DNA from 3 places in the Rhodococcus sp. MT28 genome. Region 1 is predicted to be linked to each of the others. Evidence: riboswitches for the same ligand, from Rfam matches in the RefSeq annotation. Region 1 holds a riboswitch; each other region holds the start of a gene.
What was found. Region 1 has a riboswitch for S-adenosylmethionine ahead of AC1Q6C_RS20525 (bifunctional o-acetylhomoserine/o-acetylserine sulfhydrylase). Riboswitches for the same ligand answer to the same signal wherever they lie in the genome.

Region 1 (10,624 bases):
TCCGGATCGGAGACGATGGCAGCGATCTGCGTCGTCTGGGTGCCGATCTGATCTGCAGTGGCCCGTGAACCGGTTGCGAGAACCAACGCGGAGCGAATGCCGTCCGGGTAGGTAACTGCCCATTCGAGGGTGCGCATGCCCCCCATGGATCCGCCGACTACCGAGGCCAACTGGTCGATCCCGAGGAGATCGACGAGCTTCTTCTCCGCCGCGATCTGATCCCGGATGGAGATCTCCGGGAACCTGCTGCCCCACGGCTTGCCGTCGTCGGCCGGCGAACTGGGACCGGTCGTGCCGCGACAACCACCGAGGACATTGGTTGCGATGACGCACCATTCGCCGGTGTCGATCGGTTCGCCGGGGCCGACCATCCCGTTCCACCAGCCGGGGGAGGGCTGATTCGCGGAGATCGGTCCGGTGACGTGTGAGTCTCCGGTCAGTGCGTGCTCGACGAGTACGACGTTGTCGCGGTTCGGGGAAAGCTCACCCCACCGCTGAACGGCGAGCGAAACCGATGGGAGCACCGCGCCGCTCTCGAGTTCCAAGGCACCGATGTCGACGAACCCCACCTGGCCGTCGGGTGGGGGCAGGAGGTCGATCCTGGGCTCCAATTCGTTCACGGTCACGAGTTTGCCACCGCTGCCAGGCCGACGGTGAGATCGGCGAGGATGTCGTCGATTCCTTCGATGCCGACCGCGAGGCGGACGAGCCCGGGTGTGACACCGGAGGCGAGCTGCTCTTCGGGGGTGAGCTGCGAGTGTGTCGTCGACGCGGGGTGGATGACGAGTGAGCGAACGTCACCGATGTTGGCGACGTGGCTGTGCAGCGTCAGGGCGTTGACGAATGTCTTGCCCGCATCGATACCGCCGGGCAGCTCGAAGGTGACGATGGCGCCGGTTCCCTTGGGCGTCAGCTGCTTTCCACGTTCGAACCATGGCGAGGAGGGAAGTCCCGCGTAGGAAACGGAGGCCACCTCGACGTGACCGTCGAGGAATTCGGCGACCTTCTGTGCATTGGATACGTGGCGCTCGATGCGCAGGCTCAAGGTTTCGATACCCTGCGCGATGAGGAACGCGTTGAACGGCGCCACGGCGGAACCGAGATCGCGCAGCAGTTGGACGCGGGCCTTGAGTGCGAACGCCGGCGCGCCGAGGTCCGCGAAGGTGACGCCGTGGTAGCTGGGATCAGGCGTCGTGAAGTTCGTGTGGCGACCCTGCGTCCAGTCGAAAGTGCCACCGTCGACGATGACGCCGGCGATCGCGGTGCCGTGTCCACCAAGGTATTTGGTGGCGGAGTGAACGACGATGTCGGCGCCGTGTTCGAGTGGGCGAAGCAGGTACGGCGTCGCGACTGTGTTGTCCACGATCAACGGAAGACCGTTCTCGTGGGCCAGTGACGAGATACCGGGTAGGTCGAGGATGTGGTTCTTCGGATTGGCGATCGTTTCGCCGTAGAACGCCTTCGTGTTCGGGCGAATGGCTTCGCGCCACTGCTCGAGATTGTCGGGATCCTCGACGAACGTGACTTCGATGCCCAGCTTACGAAGGGTGTAATGCAGGAGGTTGTACGTGCCGCCGTACAGGTACGGGCTGGAGACGATGTGGTCGCCGGCCTCGGCGATGTTGAGGATCGCGATGGTCTCGGCGGCCTGACCCGAGGAGAGGAGGAGTGCGGCGACTCCGCCTTCGAGGGCAGCGATGCGCTGCTCGACGGCGTCTTGTGTGGGATTCATGATCCGCGTGTAGATGTTGCCCGGCTCGGCGAGGCCGAACAGTGCAGCAGCGTGATCGGTGCTGTCGAAGACGTAGCTGGTGGTCTGGTAGATCGGCAGAGCGCGCGCATTTGTGGCGGTGTCCGCTGTTTGTCCGGCGTGCACCTGCTTGGTCTCGAACGACCAGTTGGCGGTCGGATCCGAAGTTGCTGCGGCGTCGGCTGTGTTGTCGGTCATGATCTGTTCACTCCAGTGGTCTGACGGATAGATGTCGGACGGGGGCGAATGATCGCCGCCCCGTGCTGGGGTCTATCTACAAGTGCGACACATACTGAAATACCTCCGTGGGGCTCGGCCCGGTCTGGGGTCCGTCCCTGTCGGACCCGCGCTTGTCACCCGAATTGCGGTGGAACTGCGCGAGCAGATCCACGTCGGGAAACCTGGTCATCACCCGGGGCACCCCACCGCGGTTGGAGGGTTGCCGTCCAGCGAGCCGGGGCTTGACGCTGGCACTCATGACCAAGTCGGATTCTACCGGGAAGTGAGCGCAGTCCTGACACGGGGCGAAATGTGAGCCGCAACCGCACGCGAGGCAGGGCGACGCAGCCCACTAGCAGGCAAAAGTTACTCGCGAGTAGAGACCGATGAGTGGACCTGCCGGTTGCGGCCTCACGGGTTAGCAGTACGCTTGTCTTGTTTGGGACTCATCTCCCGAGATCAGTCCACACCGTCTAGGTTTGATAATCGAACCGTTCGCGGACCCACTCACAAAGTGTGACCGCAACCGTGTAACCAGGGAAACTTCCTAGGAGGACGCGAAGCACCCATGTCCAAAATCAAGGTTGAGGGCACCGTCGTCGAACTCGACGGCGATGAGATGACGCGCATTATCTGGCAGTTCATCAAAGACAAGTTGATCCATCCGTATCTCGATGTGAACCTCGAGTACTACGACCTCGGTATCGAGTACCGCGACGAGACCGACGACCAGGTCACCATCGACGCAGCGCACGCGATCCAGAAGCACGGCGTCGGCGTCAAATGCGCCACGATCACGCCGGACGAGGCACGTGTCGAGGAATTCGGTCTCAAGAAGATGTGGCGTTCCCCGAACGGAACGATCCGCAACATTCTCGGCGGCACGATCTTCCGCGCACCGATCATCATCTCCAACGTTCCGCGACTCGTTCCGGGCTGGACCAAGCCGATCATCATCGGCCGTCACGCATTCGGCGACCAGTACCGCGCCACAGACTTCAAGGTCCCCGGCCCCGGCAAGGTGATGATCACCTACACGCCTGAGGACGGCAGCGCACCGATCGAGCACGAACTGGTCAACTTCCCCGAAGAGGGCGGCGTCGTCCAGGGGCAGTACAACTTCACCACGTCCATCCGTGACTTCGCTCGCGCGTCGCTCACCTACGGACTGCAGCAGAACTACCCGGTGTACCTGTCCACCAAGAACACCATTCTCAAGGCGTACGACGGTGCCTTCAAGGACATCTTCCAGCACGTCTACGAGACCGAGTTCAAGGCTGAGTTCGATGCTGCAGGTCTGACCTACGAGCACCGCCTCATCGACGACATGGTCGCTTCCGCACTCAAGTGGGAGGGCGGATACGTCTGGGCATGCAAGAACTACGACGGCGACGTCCAGTCCGACACCGTGGCCCAGGGCTTCGGTTCGCTCGGCCTCATGACGTCGGTTCTGCTGACACCGGACGGAAAGACCTGTGAGGCAGAGGCTGCTCACGGCACCGTGACGCGTCACTACCGTCAGCACCAGCAGGGCAAGCCCACCTCGACCAACCCGATCGCGTCCATCTTCGCGTGGACCCGCGGGCTCGAGCATCGTGGCAAGCTCGACAGCGCCCCTGAGGTCATCGGCTTCGCGCAGGCGCTCGAAGACGTTGTCATCAAGACCGTCGAAAGCGGCCAGATGACCAAGGACCTCTCGATGCTGGTCGGCGGCGATCAGGGCTACCTGACCACCGAGGAGTTCCTCGGCGCGCTCGACGTGAACCTGCAGAAGGCCATGGCCGCGAAGTAGATTCACCGCTTCACCTGTCAAATGGGACGTCTGGGAAACCGGGCGTCCCATTTGTGTTCGCGGTCTCAAGTGAGTGAACTCACCCGCTCTCACTTGGAAGTTCAACCAGGTGTGAGACCACAATTGATCAGTGACTTCGTCTACCCTCTCCCTTTCTGACACCTCGACACCCGGGGTTCGTTCCGCCAGAGGTCCGGCGATGCTCGCTCTTGCCCTCGGCGGTTTCGGTATCGGCACCACCGAGTTCGTCGCCATGGGATTGCTCCCGGAAATGGCAACCGGGCTCGGTGTCTCGGAACCCATCGCGGGCCACGTGATCTCGGCATACGCGCTCGGGGTTGTCGTCGGTGCTCCACTGATCGCTGCACTCACCGCACGGGTTCCGCGCCGCACCCTGTTGATCGCACTCATGGTCGCGTTCACCGTCGGCAATGCCGCTTCGGTTTTCGCGCCCTCGTACACGACGCTGATGATGGCCCGCTTCGTCGCCGGATTGCCGCACGGCGCCTACTTCGGAGTCGCCGCACTGGTCGCAGCTCACCTGGCCGAACCGGGAAAACGCGCGAAGGCCGTCGCGATGGTGATGATGGGTCTTTCCGTGGCCAACGTGATCGGTGTGCCGGTCGCGGCCTGGATCGGCCAGGCACTCGGCTGGCGCAGCGCCTTTGCCTTGGTTGCGGTGATCGGAGTGGCAACGGTTGCTTCGCTGTTCGTCTGGATTCCGCGGTTGGACGGTATGCCGGTGACGAATCCGATCACCGAACTCGGGGCACTGGGCCGCGTTCAGGTGTGGATGACCTTGATCGTGGGCATGGTCGGATTCGGCGGGATGTTTGCCGTCTACACCTACATCAGTACGACTCTCACCGACGTGTCCGGGCTTGGCGCTTCGTTCATTCCCCTCGCACTCATGCTGTACGGACTGGGCATGGTGGCCGGCAACTTCGTCGGTGGATACCTCGCGGATCGCGCACTGATGAAGGGCTTGTTCCTGTCGATGGGATCCCTCGTTGTGATCCTCGCGGTCTTCGTGATGGCCGTGCGCAATCCGTACACGGCACTGATCTTCGTCTTCCTCATCGGGCTCGCCGGGTCGTCGATGGTGCCTGGCCTCCAGACACGGTTGATGGATGTCGCCGAGGATGCTCAGACCTTGGCCGCGTCTCTCAATCACGCCGCACTCAACATCGCCAACGCCTTCGGAGCGTGGATCGGCGGCGTCGTCATCGCAGCCGGTTACGGGTACACCGCGCCGGCAGCGGTGGGGTCGTTGCTGGCCGTCGCGGGTCTCGTCGTGCTGGCGGTAGCGGTGATTCTGCAGCGTAGGGCCGCGCGCTGACCTGGGCGCCCATCCGCGTCGGTGGAATCGGCTACGGTGCTTGCCGTGCCACAAACTGCTGACTCCCACATTCTTGCGCCCCACACCATCACGTCCGTGAACGTCAACGGCGTTCGAGCAGCTGCCCGCAAGGGCATGCTCGACTGGCTGGAGAAGACGTCGGCGGATTTCATCTGCCTTCAGGAAACGCGTGCGTCGGACGATCAGCTTCGCGAGACTCTCGAACCAGCGCTCGGCAACGGATGGTTCCTCGTCTCCGCCGAGCCGTCCGCGAAGGGACGCAACGGAGTCGCGGTGCTCTCACGCACGGAACCTGACGCGGTGCGGATCGGTCACGGGGACGACGAGTTTCTCGACGCCGGTCGATACATCGAAGCCGACTTCGCCGATCTGACCGTCGCGAGCCTGTACCTGCCCTCCGGTGAGGCGCTCACGCCGAAGCAGGAGGAGAAGGAGCGGTTCATGGCGTCCTTCGCAGTTCACCTCGCTACCACCGCTGCGGCGGCCGAGGCTGCCGATCGTCACGTGGTGGTCAGCGGCGATTGGAACATCGCGCACACCGAACTCGACCTCAAGAACTGGAAGACCAACAAGAAGTCTTCGGGATTCCTCCCCGAGGAGCGCGCCTGGATGGATCTGCTGTTCGCCGAAGATTCCGCGTGGGTGGACGTCTTCCGCGCCCTCCATCCGGGTGTCGACGGCCCGTACTCGTGGTGGTCGTACCGCGGAAAGGCATTCGACAACGATTCGGGTTGGCGTATCGATTACCAGGTTGCCACTCGCGGATACGCCGAGCGGGCCAAGGTCGCGCTCGTGGAACGCGCTGAGTCCTACGACCTCCGTTGGTCGGATCATGCGCCTGTCACCGTCTCGTACCGATAGAGACGCGTATGTCTGAAGGTCTGAAAATGCCGAGCGCAAAGACGCGCAACGCCATCATCACCGTCGTGGTGGCGGTGGTTGCGCTCGTACTGGCGGTCACCCTTTCTTCACGTGACTCCGACAGTTCGGCGTCGTCGGGTACGAAGTCCTCGAGCGTTCAGTCCTCGAGTGTTCAAGCCAAGCCTGGCGCCACCACCAAGGCTGCGCCGTCGAGTTCCGCGCCCTCGAATTCCGCTGCCAAGCCAACGCAGCAGACAAGCACCGATGCGCCGGCGCGAGTGCTCGCCACGCTGGTCGAGATCGACGCCGGGAGGTGGCCGGATTCCGCCAATGCGCCGGGCACCAAGGGCGGCATCACCTTCCGCAACAGCGAAGGCCGCCTACCCGCTGTCGGTGCCGGTGGCGGACGTGTCGTCTATCAGGAATGGGACGTGAACCCGAAGAAGAACGGCCAAGGACGCGACGCCGAGCGAATCGTCACCGGCAACGACGGTTCGGCGTGGTACACCCTCGATCACTACGACACGTTTGTGAGGATTCGCTGATGTCCGACTCGTCTACGGTCAGCGTGGCGCAGTGGCTGGATCCGTCTTCGGATGTGGCTTCAGTGGCCCTGCAGAGCGACCCGGCCGTTGCAGATGATCTTGCACGTCAACTCCGTGCCGAGAATTTTGTCGTTCGGGTGGTTCGCGGCGAGAACATGCGAACAACGGCGCAGGTCTTCGACGAGTTCGCGGCAGCCTTCCAGTTTCCGTCCCACTTCGGACGAAACAAAGACGCTTTCGACGATGTCATGCGCGATCTCGACGACGTCCTCGGACTCGGCGCCGGATATGTAGTTGTGGTCCGAGGCGCGGGTTCTCTACTGTCCGAGCAACAGGATCAGTTGGAGTGGTTCTGCGAAACGATGGACTTCTACGCCGAAGAATGGGAACCCGTCGTTTTCCGGACCGTCTACCAGTTCGGTGCGGAGGACCTCACCGCCCACGGTGAAGACCTCGTCGAACTCGACTACCCGGGCACCACGCCACTGCACTGATTTCCACTCGTGAAAAGATCGGAACCATGTCGACCCCTGCAGAACAGAAGCCCACCGCAAAGCCTCGCGTGCTTTCCGGAATCCAGCCGACGTCGGATTCTTTCCACCTCGGCAACTACCTGGGTGCGCTGCAGCAGTGGGTTCCGTTGCAGGACGATTTCGACGCTTTCTACTTCATTCCGGATCTTCACGCCATCACGGTGACGCAGGACCCGAAGGAATTGCGTCGTCGCACCAAGGTTGCGGTCGCTCAGCTCCTTGCGGTGGGGATCGATCCGGATCGGGCGACGCTGTTCGTGCAGAGTCAGGTTCCCGAGCACGCACAGTTGGCGTGGGTCCTGAACTGCATCACCGGTTTCGGTGAAGCCAGTCGTATGACGCAGTTCAAGGACAAGTCCGCCAAGCAAGGCAGCGACAACGCCAGTGTCGGCTTGTTCACGTATCCGGTTCTGATGGCCGCGGACATCCTTCTGTACCGCCCGCAGCGAGTCCCCGTGGGTGAGGATCAGCGTCAGCACCTCGAACTCGCACGCGATCTGGCCGGCCGGTTCAACACCCGCTACGGCAAGGCGTTCGTCGTTCCCGAGCCGCAGATCATCAAGGGCACGGCAAAGATCTACGACCTGCAGGATCCAACCGCGAAGATGAGCAAGTCCGCCGCCAGTGCGGCCGGACTGATCAATCTGCTCGACGATCCGAAGGTGTCGGCAAAGAAGATCAAGTCGGCCGTCACCGACAACGAGCGCGAGATTCGTTTCGACCCGCAGGCCAAGCCGGGCGTCAGCAACCTGCTCACCATTCAGTCGGCTCTCTCGGGAGTACCGATCGAGACTCTGGTGGCCGGTTACGAGGGCAAGGGGTACGGCGACCTCAAGACCGATACCGCTGACGTGCTGACCGAGTTCGTCACCCCACTCAAGGCGAAGGTCGACGGTTACCTTGCCGACGAGGCAGAGCTGGATCGCATCATCGCGGCCGGAGCGCACCGCGCCCGTGAGGTGTCTTCACGCACTCTCGCCGCCGTCTATGACAAGGTCGGATTCCTGGCACCGAAGGGCTGACTTACGCGAATTCGGACTCACGACGCCTGACCGAACATGAGGGGGACGGCAATGGCTGACACGGACGACGACGCACCGAGCTTTCTCGAGAAGCAACGGGCAGCGCGACCCTGGCTCGATCATCTGGTTCGCGCGGCCGGACGGTTTCAAGAGCAAAAAGGCGACTATTACGCTGCTGGTATCACGTACTTCAGCGTTCTCGCGTTGATTCCGATCATGATGGTCGCGTTTGCAGTGGCCGGTTTCGTATTGGCCGGGCATCCCGAGTACCTGGAGTCGATTCAGGAGCAGATCACCAAGAGCATTCCGGGCAGCTTGGGTGACACCATCAACACGCTGATCGATTCGGCCATCGACTCGCGCGCGAGCGTCGGAATCTTCGGCCTCCTGGGTGCTGCGTACGCGGGTCTCGGTTGGATGGCAAATGTTCGCGACGCGCTGACGGCGATGTGGGAGAGCAAGCGCGAGCCCAAGGGGTTCGTACGTACCAAACTTGGTGACGCAGGGGCCCTCGTCGGTCTGGCTCTCGCCATGGTCGTCTCACTGGGAATGTCGGCGCTGAGCAGTGGGCCGGTTGCGACTCAGATCGTGAAATGGCTCAACCTCGAGAACATCACCGGTGTCGGCGTGGGGCTCAGAGTTGTTTCACTGTTGCTCTCAGTCCTGGCGACGTGGGCGGTGTTCCTGTGGGTGATCGCCCGGCTGCCGCGCGAGCCTGTCACGCTGCGTAGCGCTGCGCAGGCAGCGGTTATCGCCGCGATTGTGTTCGAGATCTTCAAGCAGGTGGGTGCGATCTACCTCGCTGCCGTCACCAACGGACCAGCGGGCGTGGCATTCGGTCCGATCATCGGTTTGCTCGTGTTCGTGTTCACGGCGTCACGGATGCTGCTGTTCTGCACGGCGTGGGCGGCGACGACCAAGGAAAGTATGGCCCTGGCGTTCGTTCCGCCGCCGGATCCCGCAGTGATCTCGCCGCGAATCGTTGTCAGTGACGGTGCTTCACCGTCTCGCGTGGCTGCGCTGATCGCCACGGGTGCGGTTGCCGGCCTGGGTCTTTCGGGCTTCATGCGTCGTCGGCCGCGCTAGCGCTTCCGACGGTTGAGGGCAACGGCTCCCGCCACCAGCGCGATCACCACTACTCCGCCGACCGCACCGATGAGTATGCGGTCAGTGGTGTCGGATTCGGCGTCGGTAGCGGTGGGTGCAGCCGAGATCGAGCCTGGTGCAGCGGCAGACGGTGTGCGAGTGACCTCGGGCGAGGCATCGTCGGTGGATCGGTCCGTCAACGAGCCGACGGTTGTGCTCGCGGGGAGTGCATATCCGTAGTCGAGTAGACGGGCAGCTTGTTCCCACGGACGGATCGGCTTGGCTTCGCCGCCCATCAATGTCACCAGTAGTTTCCGGCCGTTACGCTCCGCGCCACCCACATACGTGTGGCGGGCGTCGTCGGTGAAGCCGGTCTTGCCGCCCAATGCGCCGTCGTAGTTGTAGAGCAGCTGATTGTCGTTGGCGAGAGTGAATCCGGGGCGGTCCTGATCGTCGGGAATCGTCGGATCCTTGGGGAAGCCGGGAAATTCGACGGTCTCGGTATGGATCAGACCGGCAAACGTCGGATTCTGCAGGGCGGTATGGAAAATCACGGCCAGGTCGTACGGCGAGCTGCTCATCCCCGGGCCGTCGAGTCCGGATGGAGTTGCCGTGCGAGTGTCGAGGGCGCCGAGTTCGGCCGCGAGCGCGTTCATTTTCGACACGGCTGCAGCGTCACCGCCGAGTTGGCGGGCAAGAGCATGCGCGGCATCGTTTCCCGACGCCATGACCAGACCCTGCATCAGTTGCCGGTTGGTGTACTTGCCGCCCTTGCCGATGCCGACAGCGCTACCTTCAGCGTCCGCGTCTTCGGCCGTTGCGGTGATTTCGGTGTCGAGATCGAGTTCGTCGAGCGCGACAAGAGCCAAGAGCATCTTGATGGTGCTGGCCGGGCGGTAGCGACCGTGCGGATCTTTGGCGGCGAGGACCTCGCCGGTTTCGGCGTCCGCGAGTACCCATCCTGATGCCGCGATGTCGGCCGGGAGCGGGGGAGCGCCGTCAGGGAGCACAACACCGCACTCGCCGAGCTTGTCTCCACCGACGGGGCTTTCCGGAATCGGGACAGCAGTCGGGGCCGTGGATCCGGGCGCGGGTGCTTCGGAGAGATCGATCGCCGGTGCCGGGCTACTCGTGAACGGGCAGCTGTCGGTGTTGGGTGTTGTGAACGGCGCTTCGGTGGTGGTGGTGGGCGGCGGCGGGGCCGGTTGGGCGCCGGCCACTCCCGAGGTCCCTACGACACCGGTAAACGCAATGCTCCCTGAGAGCACTGTTCCGGCTACTGCCACTGCACACTTTCGACGCCACATCATCGATATACGAGGGTATGCGAACCTGAGGGAACGTCCGAATCGCCACGCAAGCAGAGGGATCGAAAACAGGCGATTCGGTTTGTACATCGGTCATAGTGGACGGATGAACTTCGCAGGCACGCGTGGACGCCAGACGCTCGCGGCAA
Region 2 (10,624 bases), on a different contig from region 1:
CTGCACGTGTAGCGGCTGCTCGCGGTGATTCGGATCTCGATGCACTGCACGTTCTCCGCGTCATGGCGGAGCAGGATCCGGTCCGCACGCTCATGCAGCGCGCCGGAGCCGACCCGAAATCCGTGGTCGACGCCGTCGACCTGCGGCTGCCACAAGGCCGTGAGCAGGGGGCCTACTCTGCTCCTGCGCTCAGCAGTGCCGTGAAAACCGCTCTACTCGAGGCTCATCAACTGGCCCGAGCCCTGGGATCGACGTACATCGACCCCGAACATCTCTTCATCGCCCTGGCCGGTGACCCCGATCATGTTCCGGGTCGTCTGCTCGCTTCGGCCGGCATCACGCCGGAGAAGCTGCAGGCAGCGGTTCAGAATCCCGCAGCCGGTCCAGTCGAAGACGAGTCCACCACACCGACGCTCGACAAGTACGGCATCGATCTCACCGATCGCGCCCGCAACGGCGGCGTCGATCCGGTGATCGGCCGCGCCGACGAGATCGAACAGACCATCGAGATCCTCTCCCGCCGCACCAAGAACAACCCGGTCCTGGTGGGTGAGGCCGGCGTCGGCAAGACTGCCATCGTCGAAGGTCTCGCCCAGCGCATCGTCGACGGGGATGTCCCGGAATCGTTGGTGGGCAAGAAGATCGTCCAGCTCGAACTCTCGAGCATGGTCTCGGGTACCCGTTACCGCGGTGACTTCGAGGAACGGCTGACCAAGGTGATCGACGAGATCACCGCACACAAGGACGAGCTGATCGTCTTCATCGACGAGATGCACACCATCGCCGGTGCCGGAGGCGGCGCAGACGGTGCGATGGACGCCGGAAACATCCTCAAGCCCAAGCTCGCTCGCGGTGAACTGCACATCGTCGGCGCCACCACGCTCGACGAATACCGCAAGAACATCGAGAAGGATCCCGCGCTCGAGCGGCGCTTCCAGCCCGTACAGGTCGGAGAGCCGTCGATCGAGGACGCAATCGCGATCTTGAGCGGACTGCGCAGTCGGTACGAGGATCACCACAAGGTGCACTACACCGACGAGGCGATCACCGCTGCGGTGGAGCTGTCGGCACGTTACATCGGCGACAGGTTCTTGCCGGACAAGGCAATCGACCTGATCGATCAGGCCGGCGCCAGGCTTCGCTTGAAGACGGCCACGGTAGACACCGCTGCGCTGCAGCAGCGTCTCGAGCAGCTCGAGAGCGACAAGGAAAAAGCCGTCGCCGACGAGTTGTATGAGAAGGCGTCGACCCTGCGTGACGAGATCAACGGCGTCGCAAAGCGTCTCGAGAAGGCAGGATCCTCGGTTCCTTCCGAGGAAACGCCGGACGTGACCGCTGAACAAATCGCCGAAGTTGTCGCTCGCGCAACGGGTATTCCGGCAAGCCAGATGACTCAGGCAGAGAAAGATCGCCTGCGCCGTCTGGAAGAGGAACTGCACGGTCGTGTCATCGGGCAAGATGACGCCGTTCGCGCAATCGCGCGTGCCGTGCGTCGTAGCCGTACCGGTATGAGCGATCCGGATCGTCCCGTCGGTAGCTTCCTGTTCCTCGGACCCACTGGCGTCGGCAAGACGGAGCTCGCAAAAGCTCTGGCTGCCACACTCTTCGGAGACGAGAACAAGATGCTGCGCTTCGACATGAGTGAGTTCGGTGAGAGGCACACGGTCAGCCGATTGGTCGGTGCTCCTCCCGGATACGTCGGCTACGGCGAGGCCGGACAGCTCACGGAACAGGTGCGTCGTAACCCGTACTCGGTGATCCTGCTCGACGAGATCGAGAAGGCACACCCGGACGTGTTCAACACCTTGCTCCAGGTGCTCGACGACGGCCGTCTGACCGACGGTCAGGGTCGGACGGTGGACTTCAAGAACACCGTCGTGATCATGACCAGCAACCTCGGCTCGGACATCATCTCGAGCAAGTCCGGTGGACTCGGCTTCACCACGGGTGACGCAGAGTCGGCGGAGAAGCCACTGCGCGACCGCGTGATGGCCAGGTTGCGCGAATCGATGCGGCCGGAGTTCCTCAACCGTATCGACGAGATCGTGATCTTCCGCAAGCTCGACACCGAGCAACTGCACCGGATTACTGATCTGCTGCTCGACGACAGCCGGAAGCGGCTGCAGTCCAAGGGCATCGAGATCGAGTTCACTGCCGACGCGGTGGACTGGATCGCCGAGCACGGGCATCAACCCGAGTTCGGGGCTCGCCCGTTGCGTCGTTCGATTCAGCGTGTGGTCGACGACAAGATCGCCGACATGCTGCTCGACGATCTCCTCGAAGAGGGCGGCAGTATCACCGTCGCGGTTGACGAGGGTGAGTTGGTGTTCAGCTAGGGGACAGCCCCCTGTGAGCGGTTAGGGAGTCCCAGGACTCCCTAACCGCTCACAGGCGCGTAGCGCCCAAAATCTCCGCCGCCAGGGCATCGTTATGCCGGAAGAACCCTGCATTGGTACGGGGACGAGGGAAAGCCGCCGACCAGTTGTGGCCTGCAACCCACGGCCCTGCGGCGAAGCGGCGAGGATGAGCAGTGTTGTCCTGAAGAAGAATTCGTGACGTGCCGTCGACCGCGAGCTTCGCCGAACTGTCGGCGGTGGCACGTAGTTCGACTGCCTCGCCCCGACGGTGAAGCGTCCGCAGGAGCAAGTCACCGCTCGCGCTGATGGACGCAACCGGCAAGCGTGCTTCGACGAGGGTGTTCGCGGCCACGATGTCGGTGTGCGACGCACTGCGCGCGACAAAGATCCCAGCCCCCGTTGCCGGGTCGATCTCGGTGGAGAACACCGAATCCGGCCCGAGGAACTGGACGATGCCCGCCTCGTTGAGGGCGATCAACTGTTCCAGTCGCTCGGGTGGCGGACCACTGGCGATGAAGCTGAAGAACGAATGAAGCCAACCCTCGACGTCCTTGGCGACGGATTCGGCCGGGATTCTGCCGCGCCGCAACAATTCTCCGACGGTCATGTACGTCGACAGCAGCGCTGAGAAGACAGCCGCGTCGGCGCTGAAATACGGGTCCGACCTCCGCGCGACATCTGCCGAGATGTATTCGGTGATCCGGGATTGGACCTCGGCAAGCCCGTCGTAGCGCTCACCGCCGAGTGGGCGGTTCAGCCGCTCGAGATCGATACGGTCTTCCGGCTTCGGGACTGCGTTCTCGACCAGTTCATGCAATCGAGGCGATCCCCAGGCCAGCGAGGCGAATTCGGCGTCGAACTCCTCCCAGGTGCCCACTGTCCGATCCGGGTGAGATGCGAACAGCTCGTGATAGTGGGCGCCTGCCAGTTCTTTCGACGCCAAGGGCCAGATGTCGTTTCGGAAATCCAACGGTCCGTCGCCGGGAACGAGATCAGCGGTGAAGAACCGCGGTAGCGGTGGCCGTGCGTCAGCGATCGAGTACGAAATCTTGGAGTGATACGGCACTCCGCGACGAGATCCGGCATACAACAGGGGTTCCCGACCCGAGGGAGCGTAAGTGAGGATGCCGTCTTCACCGCGTTCGAAGATGCCGCCACGGCTCTCGGCGAGGAGAACCATCCAGTCGACGAAAGCCAGCCCGAGTCCGGCGATCAGAACCGGTTCGCCTTCGGGAATGACATCGGCGTCGAGGTCGGCAGTGTAGCCCGGACCCACATACGTCAACCCGTGATCGGACGCGAAGCTGGTCAGCGCGGTTTCACGTGGGGCAGGCAACGCATCGGGGTGCCCTTGTGCGAGAAGGACGGTCGTCGCGTCGATGACAGCTCCGTCGTCCAGATGAACCGTCTGTGTCTCGCCGACGTTCACGATGTCGACCACGGATCGTCGATGAACTCGAACGTCGACGTGCGCTGGCGCGGAGTCGACTGCAGTCTCGAACACCCAGTTCAGGTATCGGCTCTGCAGTGACCTCGATGCAAACGACGACGGGGTGATCGTCGGAACTTCTGCTGCGATTTCTGGGAATTCGGCAAGCTCAGCCGAGCGCTCGGCGACCCATTCCGCGAGGGTCGGACCCGGCAGCACCGGGCCGATCACGGCGGTGGTCTCGTCGGTGAACATCGTGACGTCCGCTGTTGTCGAATTCATCCACAGAAGCGGCGCCTGGCTGCCTCGCCAAATACGGCCGGCGCCTGCCGGATACGGGTCGACAACGTGAATGTCGATCGGTGTGGGATCGGCGTTCACCGATTCGTGAGCGAGGATCCGCTCGAGTACGCCGGTCCCGCGGGGTCCACCACCCACGATCACGATGACAGCTGCTGTCCCCACTGAGGTACGGGGTCGATCGCCTGGCACGAGTCCTCCATCGGACCTGGCAGAAAGCACCCGCACCTCAGCAGAGGGGGTTGCTGCGACGTCACGGAGCCAGGACTCTCGATCGCTCTGGATGGTTAGTCCAGCTTATCTTCGGAGAATCGTGAGGCAAGGAATTCCGGACATCAGATCAGCGTGAATCAAACAGTTGTCAATCACTATCTTTCGGTTTGCGTTGCAGGCAGGATCCGAGCGTGAACATCCCCGAAGCCGATTCGTGATCCGCCGGCGCCGGGAGCGGTGGCTGAGATGGCGATGGTGTCGCCGTCTTCGAGAAAGGTACGGGTCTCGGAGCCCACAGCTACGGGTTCCTTGCCGCCCCACGTCAGCTCGATGAAGGCGCCGCGCTGATCTTTGTCCGGTCCGGAAATGGTTCCGGACGCGAAGAGATCGCCGGTACTCGCTGCTGCGCCGTTGATGGTGGTGTGCGCGAGCATCTGCGCAGGCGACCAGTACATCTGGGCGTAGGGCGGCCGGGAGACGACGTGACCGTTCCATTCGACGGCCAGGTCGATGTCCAGCCCCCACTTCTCTTCACCACGCAGATAGGAAAGCGGTTCGGGATCCTGCACCGGAGTGTCGATTCGGGCTGCTTCGAGAGCGAGCAAGGGTACGACCCACGGTGAGATGGAGGTCGCGAAACTCTTCCCCAGGTTCGGACCGAGGGGCACGTACTCCCACGCCTGGATGTCTCGGGCAGACCAGTCGTTCACGACGACGGCGCCGAAGACGTACTCGGCAAATTCGTCCGGGGTGATGGAATCGCCCATCTTCGAGGGAGTTCCGACGATGAACCCCATCTCGGCTTCGATGTCGAGGCGCCGGGACGGTCCGAAGTCCGGGCTTTCCTGATCGGGTGCCTTCCGCTGTCCGCAGGGACGAACGATGTCGGTGCCGGAGACGACGACGGTGCTCGAGCGCCCGTGGTATCCGACGGGAAGATGCTTCCAGTTCGGCATCAAGGGGGCTGCGTCCGGGCGGAACAACCGCCCGAGGTTGGTTGCGTGATTCTCCGAGGCGTAGAAGTCGACGTAATCGGCCACTGCGATCGGCAAATGCATTGTCACCGAATCAACGGAAAACACTGCATTCGAGTCTATTTCGCTAGTCACGAGCTCCGTGATCCGGTTTCGCACCGATACCCACTGATCTCGTCCCTGAGCCATGAACGCGTTCAGAGTCGGTTCGGAGAAGACGGAATCACCTAGTGTCGCTGCGAGATCGACCACCGATTCGGCGACGCGCACACCGACACGCGGTAACCCTCCCGCGGGGGAGAAGACCCCGTACGGCAGATTGTCGAGACCGAACAGTGAGTCGGCGGGAATGTCGATGGTCGTGACAGTCATACGAGAGTTCCTTCGGTTTTGTCGGAGCGGACGATCAACCCGAGGCCTTCCAGCTCGGTCAGAGGGTCCGAGATGCTGCAGGTACCGAACGAGAGGAATCGGCGACGCACCTCGCCGGCCTCGTCCTCGGTGAGGTCGGCCAGGGCTTGCGCGATCGATTTTCCATCGCGCTGAGACAGTGCAGCAACAATTTCCGAACGATCGGCGCCCCGCCTCGCCGCGTCGACGGCCACCATGATGTTGAGGAAGCCGTGTTGCTCGAAGCCTGTTTCCGGATCGGTGTTGCGCACACCGTGGTGCAGTCCCGCAGTCGCCTTGAACGGGATATTCGCTCGGACAACGGATATCACCGCATCGGCGAGCTCTTCCTCGTTCGGGTACGCCTCGGCGACAATCCCGCCGGTGCGAAACTTTGCGGAATGCCCGGCAGTTTCGAGAGCTGTGAGATAGCCCGCGCGCCGATCACCTCGAGGCACCTCGACAAAAATGTCGACGTCGGGATGAGCGGCATGGACACGAGAGAGTTCCTCGAAGGCCGCATCGGCGTGCAACCCGTCAGGAATTCCCACCTCGACGGCGGCGACGTGAACACCAGGGATGACGAGCGCGTTCGAGAGTGCGGCCGCCGTATCGGATGGGCCGGCCGGCACGGTCAGGCTCAGCGTCACCGGGCTGTCCGCTGAAACGTACGCAGCCAGTTCGCCCAGTCGCGGCGCGGGAAAAACGAAAGGCCCGACCAGTGCGTCGTAATCCGCCTGCAGGTAGGCGACGTGGGCCGGAATTGCCTCGGCGAGAGGAGCATTGCCGGGTGGGAAGAGTGCTGCGTCGTCGCACAGGCCACGCAGGAGTGGGGAGATGATCGTCATTGCCGAGGCCCCCGCCCTGCCCAACTCCAGGCGTACGCTTCGTCCTCGCAGGCCAGGGCTCCCTCACCCAATTCGAGGGGCCGGAACGTATCGACCATCACGGCGAGCTCGTCGAAGAACTCGGCGCCGATGCTCCGCTCGTAGGCGCCGGGTTGTGGTCCGTGGGCGTGGCCGCCGGGATGAATCGATATCGAACCCTGTCCGATGCCGGAACCCTTGCGCGCCTCGTAGTCACCGCCGCAGTAGAACATGATCTCGTCCGAGTCGACGTTCGAGTGGTAGTACGGCACCGGGATCGACAGGGGGTGGTAGTCGACCTTGCGCGGAACGAAGTTGCAGATCACGAAGTTGTTCCCCTCGAACGCCTGGTGCGCCGGCGGCGGTTGGTGAACACGGCCCGTGATCGGCTCGTAGTCGGAGATGTTGAAGGTGTACGGGTACAGGCAGCCGTCCCAGCCGACGACATCGAAAGGGTGCGTGGGATAAACCATTCGGGTGCCGACGATGCCCGCCGACGTTCGGTGCTTGACCAGTACCTCGACGTCGGTTCCTTCGGCGATCATGGGCGCGATCGGTCCGTGCAGGTCTCGTTCACAGAACGGTGCGTTCTCGAGCAGCTGGCCGAAGCGGGAAAGATAGCGCTTGGGCGGGACGATGTGACTGTTCGCCTCGATGGCGTAGGCACGAAGTGGCTTGTCACCCTTGGGGATCCATCGATGCGTTGTGGACATCGGGATCAGGACGTAGTCACCCTCACTGGCCTCGAGTGCACCGAAGACGGTCTCGACGGTCGCCTCGCCAGATTCGATGTAGACCATCTCGTCGCCGATTGCGTTGCGATACAGGGGAGATGGCGCTGCCGCAACGACGTAGGACAATCGCACGTCGGCATTTCCGAGGATGAGACGACGGCCGGTTACCACGTCGGTCTCGTTCCAGGTGCTTTCGGGAAACAGCGTGTGGAGTTTCAGATGGCGAGGTTTGAGGGGATGGTTGGGGGTTGTGCTCTGATCGCGCAGTTCCCAGACCGTTGCGTCGACGATGGCCGACGGGATCTCGCGGTGGTACAGCAACGAAGAATCCGAGGAGAAACCTTCCTCTCCCATCAGTTCTTCGTAGTAGAGGTTGCCGGACTCGTCACGGTGTTTGGTGTGACGCTTCGGTGGGATGTTGCCGAGTTGTCGATAGAACGCCATGACGGGACTCCTTCTGTGCTGTTCTGCCTGGCTCACCTCCACCAGATAGTAAACACATTAACTAAAATGATGTGATGAGCGCAACCCTCCAAGGGGGTTGGGGTCTATGTCAGTTACGTCCGCGTACGTCGAACTGGCTGCGGTTGGTGATCAGTTTGTCCAGGAGCATGACAAGAATTCGCTGTTCGGCCTCGCTCAGGACGCTTACCCAGGCGTGTTCGCGTTCGTTCTGCTCGCGAAAGGCTTCGACCATGGCTTCTCGGCCCTTGTCGGTCAGGTACAGCTGGACGGAACGGCCGTCGTTCTCGGTGGGCCGACGATCGATCAATCCGTCTGCCAGCAGCGACTTGGACAGATTGGAGACCGCTGCCCTACTCATGCCGGTGAGCTCGGCGGCAGCCTTCGGCTCGATCGGACCGGCCAGCCAGGTGACGAACAACAGCCTGAAGGAGGACCATGACCAGCCGCGAGGGCGGTGGATCGACGACTCGAGATCGTAGGTGACCACGTTGGAAGCCCGATTGAGTGTCAGTAGTACCTCGGTGGCCAGCTGGTCGCGAAAGCCGTGTTCGGTGGCCAGTCGCTTGTTGGCCAGTTCGATGAACGACCAGAAGTTCAGCACGCCGACGGTTGGCTGGTCATCGGTTGTCCGGTCAGTCATGGACTAACCCTAGCGCGATCTGCAGTTGATTAATCCGTGTATTAGATATCGGGGTTACGATGAAACTTCGCAACCCGGCACTGCGGTCAGGATTCTGAACTATCGTGACGCGCGTGACTGCGCGCAGCGACGAGTTTCCCTTGGACGTCGACCTCATGTCGGTGGGGCAACTCGAGCGGAGAGGACGACTGACCGCGGCGGTGGTCGAGATGCTGGCCGAGATGCCGTCGGATCGAATCCAGATGAAAGACGTCTCGGAGCGTTCAGGCGTCGCACTCGGAACGCTGTATCGCTACTTTCCGACCAAACAGCAACTTCTGGCTGCGGCGATGACGGCGTGGAGCGGTCTCGAATCGGTCCGTCGTCCTGAGAAGTTGCGGGCAGACGGTGGCGAGAACAACGCGTACGAGCGGGTTCTGGCACTTCATCGCCGCGAGATGAAGGCATTCGAGCGTAGGCCCTACTTCGCTCGGTTGGAGATCGAACTCCATTCGTCCTCGGATCAGTTCGTGATCGAGTCGTTGGATCTGCGCGCAGCGGCACATCGGAGAATGCTGTTCGAGTTGATGGACGGCGTCCCGGCCGAGACGGCGAGGGTTGCGGCCGTGGCAATAGGCGGCACGATGTTGACGGCCCTTGCGCTGTGGACCAGTGGCCGGATCGGATTCGCAGAGGCCCAGCGGAACGTCGAAGACGTCATCGGACTGATAATTCGCTGAACGGTTGCAACCTAGAATTCAGTTCTTGTTTCTGCTGTCATGAACGCGAATTATCGCTTCGGCTTCGTGAAAACGAAGACGCAGGACGAGACCTTACCTAGAATTCACTTACAAATATGTCGGGTGTCCGATCCAGGGATCGACGTATCCGTGAACTGTGAAAGTGAGTCGCAATGAAGCGCTCGTACCGAGTCCGCGCTCGAATCTGGATGGTTGTCCTGGCGTCGGCGACGCTGGTGGTGACGGGGTGCGCCGGTAGCAGCCAGGGTACGACCACGGATGCATCGGACGTGACGGTCGGAGTTGTCGGTGACCAGAACAACGGGGGAGAGCCGCGATCGGGTGGCACCGTGTCGTTTGCCACCTACAACGGGATCAGCAGTCTCGATCCGGCTGACCGTCAGGACGGCGGCGCTACCGGTGGTAGCGAAATGGCAGCCATCTACGACCTTCTCATGCGCTTCGATACGGCGGCGGGCGAATACGTCCCCCACTTGGCGCAGTCCTTGTCGGCCAACGGCGACAACACGGTGTGGACACTGAAATTGCGCGACGGCGTCACCTTCAGCGACGGCACTCCGATGGACAGTGCGGCAGTCCTGTGGAGCATCGATCACTATCTGCAGAAGAAGGGAACTCACGCGCTGGTATGGAAGACCGCTGTGCGCGAGACGAATTCACCGGATCCGAGTACGGTCGTCTTTGCATTGGCGCAGCCGTGGGACGAGTTCCCGATCATGTTCACCACCGGTCCCGGCATGATCGTCGCGCCCTCGTCGATGGCTACCGGCACGTTCACCCCGATCGGGGCAGGCCCGTTCACCGTCGAGAAGTTCGCCTCCCAGGATGAATTGGTGCTCGCTGCTCGTCCGACGTACTGGGACGGGGCGCCGTACCTCGAGAAGTTGCGCTTTCCCGCAATCGTCAACGAGAAGAGCAAACTGGAAGGATTGCACACCGACGGAATCCAGGTTGCCTATCTGAAGTCTCCCGACTTCATTCACGAGGCTTTCGAAGCCGGTGATCCCGGATTTGTGTACTCGGCCAGCATGGCCGGAGTTCTGGCAATCAATCAGCGCGACGATCGGGCAGCGAAGGACGAGCGCGTGCGTAAGGCGATTGTCGCTGCGGTGGACCCGAATACGTTCAACGAGCGAGTTCAGGGCGGCTTCGGCGAACCCGGCACCGACATGTTCGCGTCGTGGTCGCAGTGGCACGGATCGGTGGCCGGGAACGGCTTCGACCCCGAGGCGGCCAAGAAGTATCTCGCCGAGGCGAAGGCGGACGGTTACGACGGAAAACTGACGTACGTCGGGATGAACGATCCGGCGACGCAGCGCAGCGCACTGACGTTTCAGTCGCTCTTGCAGGCAGTGGGTTTCACGGTCGACATCACCTACGCAACCAGCATCAACGATCTGATTTCCATGCTGTACGCAAAGCATGACTACGACGTGTCCTACTTCGCGTTCAACGTGCTGGAAGAGTCACCGTTCGTGCGTATGTACGGCAACCTGTTCAGCGAATCGCCGTCGAA
Region 3 (10,624 bases), on a different contig from region 1:
TCTGTCGTTGGCCATGACCATCGGCCGGTCCATCAGACTTTCACGTGAGCAGCGGGTGGACCCGGTGCGGGCGCTTGTCGACAGTCTCGCCGACACGCTCTACGGATACGGGCGAGTTCTCTTTCACGGCAAGGTGATCGATGTCGACAGGCGAACCGATGAGGGGTTCGCTCGCGGTTCGGTGCGGATCGCCGGCGTCGGAGACGAAGAGCTGGAAGTTCAGTTCCAGAACGAAAATCTGATCGCCGTCCAATCCGGAGTGATGGTGGCGATCGTGCCAGACCTGATCTGCATCGTCGAGGCCGATACCGCCGAACCCATCACCACCGAGGGCTTGCGGTACGGGCAGCGCGTTGCGGTCATCGGGATCGCGACCCCACCCATCATGAGAACCCCGGAGGCACTGGCGGTCTTCGGCCCGGCTAGCTTCGGGCTCGATCGCCCGTTCCTGCCGGTGGAGACACTCGAGCAACCTGTACTGGCAGAATAGCGAGCCGTGAGCAGGCTGCACGCGGTCCGGGAGGCCGACCTCGACGCGATCGCAGCGGGGGCGGTGGTCCTGGGCTGCGGCGGGGGCGGCGATCCACGCTTGTTCGTGGAATTGCTGCGTCCACTGATGACGTCTACTTCGGTGGAGGTCATCGCGCCGGACCAGTTGCCGGAGGAGGCATTGGTGATGCCGGTGGGAATCGTCGGATCGGCCCTGGCTTTGGAGGAGCAATTGCCCTCCGGGCGTGAGTTCGCAGATACTGCAGCAGCTTTGACGCGCTGGACCGGGAAGCGTCCGACCGCGGTGATGACTTTCGAAGGCGGTGGACTCAACGCTCTCTCCGGCATTGCGGCGGCGTTGGCGTTGGGAATTCCCGTGGTCGACGCGGACCTGCTGGGTCGAGCGATGCCGCGGCTCGATCACTTCTCTCTCGCCGCAGCCGGGTTGGAATTGTGCCCGGTCACACTCGCCCAGCCCGGCGGCCTCATTACCGTCGTCGACGGAGTGGATGTGCTCGGCGCCGAGGTAGCAGTGCGGTCGTTGATCGGGAGAACCAGCGGTTGGGGCGCTCTGGCGATCGCGTCGATCGATGCGCGGACGGTGCAGGAGGCGTGCATTCCGGGAACTCTCTCCCGAGCACACGAACTGGGTCAGCACATCGGGGCACTGGGCAGTTGGCAGGAGATCGCGGAAAGCTCCGGGGCCCTGGTAATGGGGACTGGCCGGGTGCGTGCGGTCCGTCGTAGTCGTCCGGACACCGGCGATCGTCGGGGCAGCGTGATTCTCGAACACGATTCTGCGGTGATACGAGTCGAATTCGAGAGTGAGTTCCTGACCGTCGCGTTGGACGGCGAGATGATTGCAACGTGCCCGGACATCGTGACGTTGCTCGACGTGCGGACCGGCGCCTTCGTCTCGTGTGAATCCGTGCACCAGGGGCACGATGTGGCCGTGTTGGTTCTTCCCGGTCCACAGTGGTGGGCGGAAAAAGTGGGCAGATTGAAAGTTGTCGGCCCGCGGGCATTCGGGATCGACCACGACGCAGTGCTGATGGAGGCGCGATGAGCGCGAGTGTTTCGGCGTTGCTGAACAACCCGGCCTTTGTCGGGCTGTATCGACTTGCCGGGGAGGGTGATCCCGTCGTGACGACAGTGGGAGCACTCACCGGGGAATCGGCACAGTCGGCCGAGGCCGTGTCGGGTGCGGCGAGTTCAGGATCAGTTCTGGTGATTCTCGATCGAATCGACATCGGGGAGTGGAGATTCGACGCTCTCCTTCGGCGCACAGCGGCGACCGGCTGCCAGGTGGTCGCTGTGCACAGCGCTGCGGCGGAGGATGCGAATCTCTCGTTGCTTGCCGATCGGCTCGGACTGGTGGTGCTCGGAGTATCCGACCCGTGGCAGTTCAGCGTGGATCTTCGTGATCTTCTCTCGAATTCGCGGGCGGTGATGGCCGACGCAGTACTGCGGGCGACACACGCGGGCCAACGAGCCGGAGGAAGCGTCGAGAATCTTCTGTCGGTGCTACTGAACACCTTTCAGCGTTCATTCTTTCTCCTGGACACGTCCGGACGTCCGATGACCGGCGCCGACCTGTTGTCAGACGCTGATCGAGCAGCTGCCGGTATGTTGTCGGGTCGCGGGGCGCCCACCACGGTCGAATTGGACTCCGGCGCGGTCCTGATTGCGTGCCCGGTGATGTCCGGCGCAGCCCGAGAGCCCTGGCTGGCGGTGCTGCTCCCGGTGCGTCAAAGCGTCGAAGAGGCTTCTCTCTCAGTGGTTCTCGACGTGGCCTCGTTGGCTGCCGGGCACCGACTGGCCGTTGCGCGCATGGTCGACGAGCGTGAAGCGCGCCGGCGTAGCGCGTTGCTCGGTGAACTGATCGACACGTCAGCAGACGCCACACCCGGACTGCTCCGGCGCGCACTCGACGCGGGTTGGATGCTGGACGGATGGCACATCGGCATCAAAGTCCTGGCGGTCGGTGAGGTCGACCTGGTGGCAAGACGCAGCGAGGTTGCAGATGCTCTCGCCGCCGAGGGAATCGACGCCAATGTCGTGGAACAGGCTGACGGCTGGGCGGCGTGGACGACTCTGCCAGGTGAGCCGCGACCGGAGGCGATCACCAGGATCGCCGAGTGCATCCGTGCAGCTCAGGCCAGGTTGGAACCCACGATGGAGACCTGGGTAGGTGTGGGACGCGCACACGACGGCCCGGCCGGAATCGGTTCGTCCCTGTCGGAGGCCGGGGATGCCGCTCGGCTCGCCGGTTCCCGATCTCAAACAGGTCGATTCCTGCACGTGGACCGCCTCGGGCTGGCGCAGTTGCTGCTGGCGTGGACGCGAACCGACACCTTCCAGCCTGCGGCCGCAGCATTGCTCGCACCGCTACGCGATTCCAATGGAGAGTTGCTCGAGACTCTGTCGACGTACCTCGACGAAGAATCGTCTCTGGCTCACACCGCAACCCGAATGGGGTTGCACCGCAACACCGTATCGAGTCGGATCGATAGAATTCAGCGCCTTCTCTCGGTGGATCTCGCAGATCCGGAAACGAGACTCGCGCTCCACCTTGCTTGCCGGACCATCGCGCCCTGACGGAGATCTTCGCGGCTTCGTCTTGACAAGCACGGGAGGTTCCTGCCATCCTCGTTGCCAGGTCACGAGTACCAGTGTTCAGCCCCGGCTTGCTGGTCGGCAACCCTCCTCCGCGGTGGGGTGCTCCGGGTGACGACCCGGCTGCGTTCGAAAACGAATGCGGCAAGCGCGGACTCTTCCGGGGCCATCTCCCGACGAACGAGTCCTTGAACGTGAGGATTGTCTTCGATGACTGCTGTATTGAGTGCCGACACCTGCTGCACCACCGCGATTGCCAAGGTTTCGGGTGCCGACCTGCAGGTTCCATTGGTTCAGGGTGGCGAATGCTCCTACGCCAACTTCGACTACGCCGCGAGTGCGCCGGCATTGGCCCAGGTCACCGACCGTATCGCCGAGTTGCTGCCGACATACGCCAGCGTCCACCGCGGTGCCGGCTACGCGTCCCGGATCTCCACGCTCACCTACGAGAACGCTCGTGAATCCGTTGCTCGTTTCGTGAACTGTGCCGACGATCAGGTTGTCGTCTTCACCCGGAACACCACCGATTCGCTGAACCTGCTTGCGCAGTGCGTCCCCGGCAGCACCGTCGTCCTCGACGTCGAGCATCACGCAAACCTGTTGCCGTGGAACGACGCTCGTATCGTCACCGCCGCAGACACCATCGAAGAAACGATCGAGCGTCTGATCGGTGAACTGTGCACCAAGCCTGCCGCGCTGCTCGCAATCACCGGGGCCTCCAACGTGACCGGTGAGATCCTGCCGATTGCACGTTTGGCTGACATCGCTCACCGTTGCGGCGCACGTATCCTCGTCGACGCTGCTCAGTTGGCTCCCCACCGTCGCATCGACCTGCAGGAATGCGGCGTCGACTACGTAGCGTTCTCGGGCCACAAGCTGTACGCGCCCTTCGGCGCCGGCGTTCTCGTCGGCCGCCGTGACTGGCTCGACGAAGCTCAGCCGTACCTCGCCGGCGGCGGCGCCGTGCGTGAGGTGACCATCGCGTCCACCGAGTGGGCTTGCGCGCCCGCACGCCACGAGGCGGGTTCCCCCAACGTGCTCGGTGCGGCTGCCATCGCGACCGCCTGCGAAACCCTGCACGCCCTGGACTTCGACGTGATCGCCGAGCATGAGAAGGCGCTCACCGCCCAGCTCACTGACGGCTTGTCCGCCATCGAGGGCGTCTCACTCGTGCGACTGTGGAACGACGCTCCTGACGCCGTCGGAATCGTCACCTTCACCGTTGACGGATTCGAAGCGGGCGAGATCGCCGCATTCCTCTCCGCCGAGCACGGCATCGGAGTTCGCGACGGTCGCTTCTGCGCACATCCGGTACTCGCGCGCCTCGGCCTCTCCGGCGGTGCAGTTCGCGCCAGCCTCGGCCTCGGTAGCAGCTCGGACGACGTGACGCGGTTGGTCGACGCCGTGAACATCCTGGTTTCGAATCAGCGTGATTGGAAGTACGCGAAGACGGCAGGTGCGTGGAACCCTGTGCCCGAGACCCGCCCCTTCCTCGGAGCCGCAGACGACAATGCCGGCGCAGCCGAGTGCGTCTGAGCTGAGCTCGGTCCCCGAAAACTCGAACGGACAACTAGCATGGCAGCCATGGCACCAGCGGATTTTCCCGCCACCCCTTCGAGAGTGAGCATCACTCTCGGTCAGTGGTGCCGTCGCCATGTCGATCTGTGCCGCACCTCTTCAGGAATGTGTTCGAGCTGACGATTCGTCTCGCTCATCCCATACTTTTCTGATTTTCGGAGGTCTCACATGTCTTCACTCGCTTCGCATTCTCTGCACGTAGCGGTCGAGTTGACCGGATTCGGTCACCATCCGGCCGCTGAGGGCGCACCCGGCAACCTGCCCATCATCGGCGGCGACTACTGGGTGGACCTCACCGAGGGTGAAAAGGCTCTCGATTTGGCTTCATTCCCTACCAATGTGGTTCGGATTCGCGCTGCGGATCTGCGTGAGGCACAGCTCGAACGCGCACGTATACGCGCTGCCGTCGCCGAAGAAGGACGCGATCCCGACAGCGTCGCAGTGCTGGTCGATCTCGAGATTCTGATCGCGCCGGAGGCTCGCTCCGCTCGTAAGGAGCTTGCGCAGTTGGACAGCGCGTTGACCTCGCCGCGGGTTCCCGTTTCGCTTCATTACGTCGGAACGCCTTCCGGTCTCGGCAGTTTGATCGCCGATATCCGAGCTGCGGAGGTCGCCGACGGCGTTACGTTGCTGCCTCTCGCATTGCCTCGAACGCTCGAGCATCTGGTGGACAGCACCATTCCGTGGCTTCAGGATCGCGGACTTGTCACACCGTCCACCGCAGTCGACGAGGTTCTCGGGCGTTTCGGACTGCCGCCCCGTCAGCGCACGCTTGCATCCTGATCGTCACCGATTGCATCTGCGTACAGGTGGAACAGCGACGGTAATTCGTCGGCACCGTCCACCTGTGCCAGAAGCGTCCAGCACTGCGCAGTGATCGACCGAGCCCTCGTGCCGATCCAGTTGGTGGGCAGTAGTTCCGGCGGCAACAGCGGATCCGGTTCCATGGCTCGCGTGAATTCCGCCGCGAGTTCGATGGTCATCGTGACAGCATCGGTACCCGGACTGTTCTGCAGTTTGTGCAGGCGTGCGGTCGCTACGTCGAGTAGCCGTTCGTATCCGTCAGCGATCTGGTCCAGTGGCCACAACTGCGCGGCAATCTTCACGGGGTCTTCGAGAGTGCCCACTTTCAGATCTCGAGTGGTGAGAGAAGACAGGTGCTGTTCGACGTCGAGTTCGGCGGCCGCATCGCGAATATACGGTTCCCAGGCGTGCGGCGAGACGTACAGACCGCCCTGGACGAGCGCGCCGCCGAGATAAACGACCCTGGTGCGCAGCGCATCTCGCGCTTTCCGTGACGACTCCGGAATTGCGAATCCGGCCAGGTGCCAATACCCGTCCCACGGCGTCACAGTGTCGCGGTCTTGTCGATAGGCCAGCCGAACGAATTCGACGTCGGGTTCCATCTCGCGCAGGGCTTTCGGCGTTGCTCGTAGCGTGGCCTGCCGCCCGCGACCTTCCTGAGTGAACTTCCCCTCGGTGACCAACCGCTTGATGCACAGCCGAACCTGTTGATCAGTTTTGCCGAGGGCGTCGGCGGTGGCATAAAGGGTGCGTCCGTCGACAGTTCCGTCCGTGCGCAGTAGTCCCTCGATCAAGATCCTCGTGGGTACATCGACGTCCCTGTCGGTCATCGCCATGTCCTTTCCTCACTTCTCGACATCTTCGCCCACAACTGTACTATCGAATGCAATACGATCGTTTCAAATTCGTACGTTAGGGCGGGAAGATGGCAGCGGAATCGATGAGCGAGGGCAAGAGTAAGCCTCGTTTACGCAGGTGGATGGTTACTTCCCTGGCGGTGGTCGTTGTTCTGATCGCGACTCTGGTGGGCTGGACGCTGTACCAGAACACCTATGACATCCGTGAGGAAAAAGTGACGATCACCGGGGGATCGGTGCCGCTCCAGGGAGTCCTTGCACTGCCGGAACACGGTGACGGTCCCTTCGGGCTCGTGGTTTTCGTCCACGGAGACGGCCCGGTCGATGCAACACATGAGACGTTCTATCGACCGGTGTGGGAGGCGTTCGCAAAGGCGGGGTACGCGTCACTCTCCTGGGACAAGCCGGGGGTGAATGGGGCACCGGGCAATTGGCTCGACCAGAGCATGGACGATCGCGCGGCAGAAACGGAAGCGGCAATCGAGTGGGCGCGGGGACGTTCGGATATCGATCCGTCTCGGATCGGTCTGTGGGGTGCAAGCCAGGCAGGGTGGGTGATGCCCAAGGTGGTGAACCTCGACCCGGACGTAGCGTTCGTCATTGCCGTGGGTCCCGCGATCAACTGGCTCCAACAAGGCGAATTCAATACCCTAGCCGAACTTTCCGAGAGAAATGCGTCGGCCGACGAGTTCGAGAAAGCGCGGGTCGATCGTGCGAAGAACTTGGATCAGTTGGCCCGTGATGCATCGTTCGACGATCTCGTGGCCTCCGGCGAGGCCGACGGTCTCACCGAAGACCGGTGGAACTTCATCCGAAAGAACTACCTCTCGGATGCGCGAGCCGATCTCGAAACCGTGAAGGTTCCGGTGCTCTTGATCATCGGCGGACAAGACGTCAACGTCGACGTGGCTGATACCGAAAGGGTGTATCGCGAATTGTTGGACACTCCAGGGCAATTGGTGGTCAAGAAGTACCCCGACGCTACGCATTCGATCGTGGACAAGGATCTCGAAGACTCGGAAGTGAGGTCCGCTCTGGTGGCCGTCCTTGCTCCCCGTTCGATCTTCGCTCCCGGCTATCTAGCGGATCAGACTGCATTTTTGGAGGGAATTCATGGCTGACGGAATCACGGTTGTCGCACTGGGTGGTGCCGGTGCCATGGGCTCGGCAGCAGTTCGTCTGGCCGCAACATTGCCGGGAATCGGCAAGGTAGTAGTCGCGGATCGCGATATCGATGCTGCGAAGCGTCTTTCAGTTGAACTGGCGCAGGCGTCAGCGGAAGTCGAGGCGCGCAGCATCGACGTCACGGACGGTCGCACGCTACGTGAATTGCTTGACGGCGCAGACGTGGTCGTCAATACGGTCGGACCGTTCTTCCGTTTCGGCGTCGGCATTCTCCAGGCAGCGATCGAGACCGGGACTCACTATCTCGACATCTGCGACGACTGGGAGCCGGCCGTCGACATGCTGGAATTGGACTGTGCCGCGAGGGGAGCCGGAATCTGTGCGGTAGTCGGCATGGGCGCAAGTCCCGGGATGAGTAACCTCCTGGCCGCGATGGCAGTCTCGCGATTGGACGTGGTCGACGATCTGTATACAGCCTGGCCGGTTGATGTCGAGGGCGAGGACGAGTCGGTGGACACATTGAGTGCAGCCGCCGTTCACTGGATGCAACAGATCAGCGGCCAGGTTCCGGTGGTTCGTGCGGGGCGAATCGTCAACGAAGAACCGTTGCGTTCCATCGCACTCGAACTGCCCGGCGGACGTCGGGGGAACGCTTACGTGGTCGGGCATCCGGAGCCGGTGATGTTTCATCGGACCATCAATCCTGCGGGGCATTCGGCAAATCTGATGGTCATCACACCGGAAACCGTGGCGTTTCTCGACGTTCTCCGCGCCGACATCGACAAGGGGAGAATCGATCTCGACTCGGCCGCCGAAGAATTGGGCAAGCCTTCGCTCGGACGGATGATCCGTGCTGCGCCTCGAATGCTCACGCGCGCCGGCCACGGATCCCTGCCGTTGTTCTTCGCCTCGGCGACAGGAATGTTCGACGGAAGAGCGATGCGCGTCGTGGCCCGGATTGCAGACGATTCACCGGTGTCGGAGTTGCTGTCGGACATGGCCGGTGCAACCGGAATCCCCTTGGCGCTCGGCCTTGCTCAGGTGGTGTCCCGGCTCGCCGACGGAACGATTTCGGATCGGATCGGTGTGCACTCACCCGAGAGCGTCGTCGACCCGGAAGTTCTGTTCACTGCGCTGGCGCGGTTGTTCGATCGAACCGACTGGAGTGAGATCGTCACCGTCGAATCCGAGTTCCGCTAGTCAGTTCGCGGCGTGTGATCCGATGCGACTGCGGATTTCGGTCTCGACGCGATCGGCGTCCTTGGGGCTGAACGAAGGCGATCCGTGGCCGGCGAGAGTGAGTACCACCGCGGTCTCCTTCCACGGGCGTGAAAGATCCAGGCTGTACCACGAGCTGAAATCTGTTGTTCCCCAGATTCGTAGGCGTCCGCTCAGCCATGACATGACTCCGAGGTCGACGGATTCGATCTGCGAGTACGGGACGAACTTGCTGACAAACGGGAAGTAGTAGTGGCGGATCGTGACGCCCTGATCGTCGATCCGGACGGTTCGGTCCTCGTAGATTGTCGATGTTCCTGCACTCACAGTGATAACCCGGTTCCTGCTGGTCGATGCTCTCGATGGCTGCTTGAAAACCAACCATACAGTCTCTATTGGGACAGGCTGCGAGCGCGGGCGTCAAGCGCTGGTGGGCCTTGAGACGACGAGATCGCTCACCGCGATCTGGGCATTGCCGATTGCCGTCTGAACTGGTTCACAACTGCTCGATGCTCGGGCGAGCGCAAGAACTGCGGTGAGCAGGGCAGCGTCGGGTTGTCCTTCGAACGGTCCGCTCTCGACATCGAACTTTCCAGCTCGCAACTGCTTTCGGGCGTTGATTCCCAGTTGTGAAATGACCTCGTCCATCGCGGTCAGGCATTGGGCGAGCGCTCCGATCGACCAGTAGAGATCGGCTGCAACGACGGGTGTCCCCGACGCCACGGTGCCGGCGCGGCGTAATCGGTTGTGGGTGTCGAGGAGTATGTCGGGCAGCCTGTGGTCTGCGCAGTGTTCCATCCCGCCGCCTCCGTAAGGTGTAAAGTTAGGTTATTCAATTACGGTAGGGCAGGACGGTAAGGGATGCAAGTAGTTTTAGACGATTACGTCGCCGGTGCGTCGTTTGCGACCGACTTGGTCAATACCTCGCCCCGCGTGTGGGTGGAGGCAGGTGACGCGTTGGCTGCCCCTCAGGCGCTTCACGATCTACTGGACGAACATGGACTCTCGCCGGATGCGCTCACCAACGGACGTCGGCTTACCAGCGGTGAACTTGCTGAGGTCAAGGAACTCAGAGAGGGGATTCGTTCGATTCTCGATGCTCCGACTTCTGATGAGCTCGTTGATCGCACTCATCGACTCCTGCAGACCGTCCCGCATCACGTCCGACTCGTGCCTGATGCCCGGTCCGACTATCGATGGAATGCGGTACCGGACAGCAGAATCAATCTCACCGGCGAACTTGCGCTGTTGATCGGCTACTCGTTGCTGGGGACTCTGCGCACATTGGGGTACGAACGATTCCGCCCATGCGCCTCGCCGACGTGCAACGGGGTGTTCGTCGATACAAGCCGTGGAGGGCGACGCCGCTACTGCATGCCGGCGTTGTGCGGCAACCGAATCAACGTCGCGAATCACCGTCAACGGCAGCGTCGTACTTAGCGTCTGCGCTTGCCCGGTCGATAGTGACAATCGAACAGAGTACGGCCGACTGTATGGGGAACTTCAACGAGATACAGACCACGTCAATCCCGCACGATTGTCGCCATGGCAACTCCTAGTAGATGGCGGCTCGTATGAAAGCCCGTTCTGTCTCCGCGACAGCAGTTATCAGCGTTGGGGTTTTCACCCTGGCCGGGTGTGGCGGCGCATCCAGTCCCGGAGGTTCGGTCGGTGAGTATGCAAAGGACGGCAGTTTCACGACTGTCATCAACGCCGATCCCGGAAATCTGCACCCTCTGATCACCAACCTTACGTCGACTCAGATCGTGAACGCGTACTCGTACGATTCGTTGATCGACATCGACGCGCAAACACGCACTGTGCGTCCCTATCTGGCGGAGAGCTGGAGTGAAGAAGGGAACACTCTGAAGTTCGTGCTCAAGAAGGGCATCACTTGTGCCGACGGCACTTCCTTCACCGCACAGACCGCGGCCGAT

Region 2: it holds a riboswitch for S-adenosylmethionine, as region 1 does, so the genes downstream of both, AC1Q6C_RS03315 (FAD/NAD(P)-binding protein) here and AC1Q6C_RS20525 (bifunctional o-acetylhomoserine/o-acetylserine sulfhydrylase) in region 1, are expected to answer to the same signal.
Region 3: it holds a riboswitch for S-adenosylmethionine, as region 1 does, so the genes downstream of both, AC1Q6C_RS22630 (aminotransferase class V-fold PLP-dependent enzyme) here and AC1Q6C_RS20525 (bifunctional o-acetylhomoserine/o-acetylserine sulfhydrylase) in region 1, are expected to answer to the same signal.

Annotation. Positions count from the first base shown of each region.
Region 1 is NZ_JBXAFD010000005.1:159,769-170,392, forward strand. Features, by position in the region: gene metX (homoserine O-acetyltransferase MetX) at 1-626, opposite strand, end outside; gene AC1Q6C_RS20525 (bifunctional o-acetylhomoserine/o-acetylserine sulfhydrylase) at 623-1,948, opposite strand; SAM riboswitch class IV at 2,092-2,232, opposite strand; gene AC1Q6C_RS20530 (NADP-dependent isocitrate dehydrogenase) at 2,538-3,761, shown strand; gene AC1Q6C_RS20535 (MFS transporter) at 3,961-5,100, shown strand; gene AC1Q6C_RS20540 (exodeoxyribonuclease III) at 5,137-5,982, shown strand; gene AC1Q6C_RS20545 (guanyl-specific ribonuclease) at 6,009-6,527, shown strand; gene AC1Q6C_RS20550 (barstar family protein) at 6,527-7,021, shown strand; gene trpS (tryptophan--tRNA ligase) at 7,048-8,082, shown strand; gene yhjD (inner membrane protein YhjD) at 8,134-9,168, shown strand; gene AC1Q6C_RS20565 (D-alanyl-D-alanine carboxypeptidase family protein) at 9,165-10,478, opposite strand; gene AC1Q6C_RS20570 (Rv0361 family membrane protein) at 10,582-10,624, shown strand, end outside.
Region 2 is NZ_JBXAFD010000001.1:688,968-699,591, reverse strand. Features, by position in the region: gene AC1Q6C_RS03320 (ATP-dependent Clp protease ATP-binding subunit) at 1-2,336, shown strand, start outside; gene AC1Q6C_RS03315 (FAD/NAD(P)-binding protein) at 2,386-4,278, opposite strand; SAM riboswitch class I at 4,283-4,376, opposite strand; gene fahA (fumarylacetoacetase) at 4,455-5,645, opposite strand; gene AC1Q6C_RS03305 (hypothetical protein) at 5,642-6,511, opposite strand; gene AC1Q6C_RS03300 (homogentisate 1,2-dioxygenase) at 6,508-7,707, opposite strand; gene AC1Q6C_RS03295 (MarR family winged helix-turn-helix transcriptional regulator) at 7,817-8,368, opposite strand; gene AC1Q6C_RS03290 (TetR/AcrR family transcriptional regulator) at 8,473-9,087, shown strand; gene AC1Q6C_RS03285 (ABC transporter substrate-binding protein) at 9,261-10,624, shown strand, end outside.
Region 3 is NZ_JBXAFD010000006.1:24,794-35,417, forward strand. Features, by position in the region: gene AC1Q6C_RS22615 (S-methyl thiohydantoin desulfurase family protein) at 1-490, shown strand, start outside; gene AC1Q6C_RS22620 (DUF917 domain-containing protein) at 497-1,555, shown strand; gene AC1Q6C_RS22625 (PucR family transcriptional regulator) at 1,552-3,087, shown strand; SAM riboswitch class IV at 3,148-3,262, shown strand; gene AC1Q6C_RS22630 (aminotransferase class V-fold PLP-dependent enzyme) at 3,316-4,641, shown strand; gene AC1Q6C_RS22635 (LLM class oxidoreductase) at 4,852-5,466, shown strand; gene AC1Q6C_RS22640 (DNA-binding transcriptional regulator) at 5,445-6,323, opposite strand; gene AC1Q6C_RS22645 (alpha/beta hydrolase family protein) at 6,467-7,465, shown strand; gene AC1Q6C_RS22650 (saccharopine dehydrogenase family protein) at 7,458-8,669, shown strand; gene AC1Q6C_RS22655 (PH domain-containing protein) at 8,670-9,014, opposite strand; gene AC1Q6C_RS22660 (hypothetical protein) at 9,108-9,485, opposite strand; gene AC1Q6C_RS22665 (CGNR zinc finger domain-containing protein) at 9,549-10,127, shown strand; gene AC1Q6C_RS22670 (ABC transporter substrate-binding protein) at 10,262-10,624, shown strand, end outside.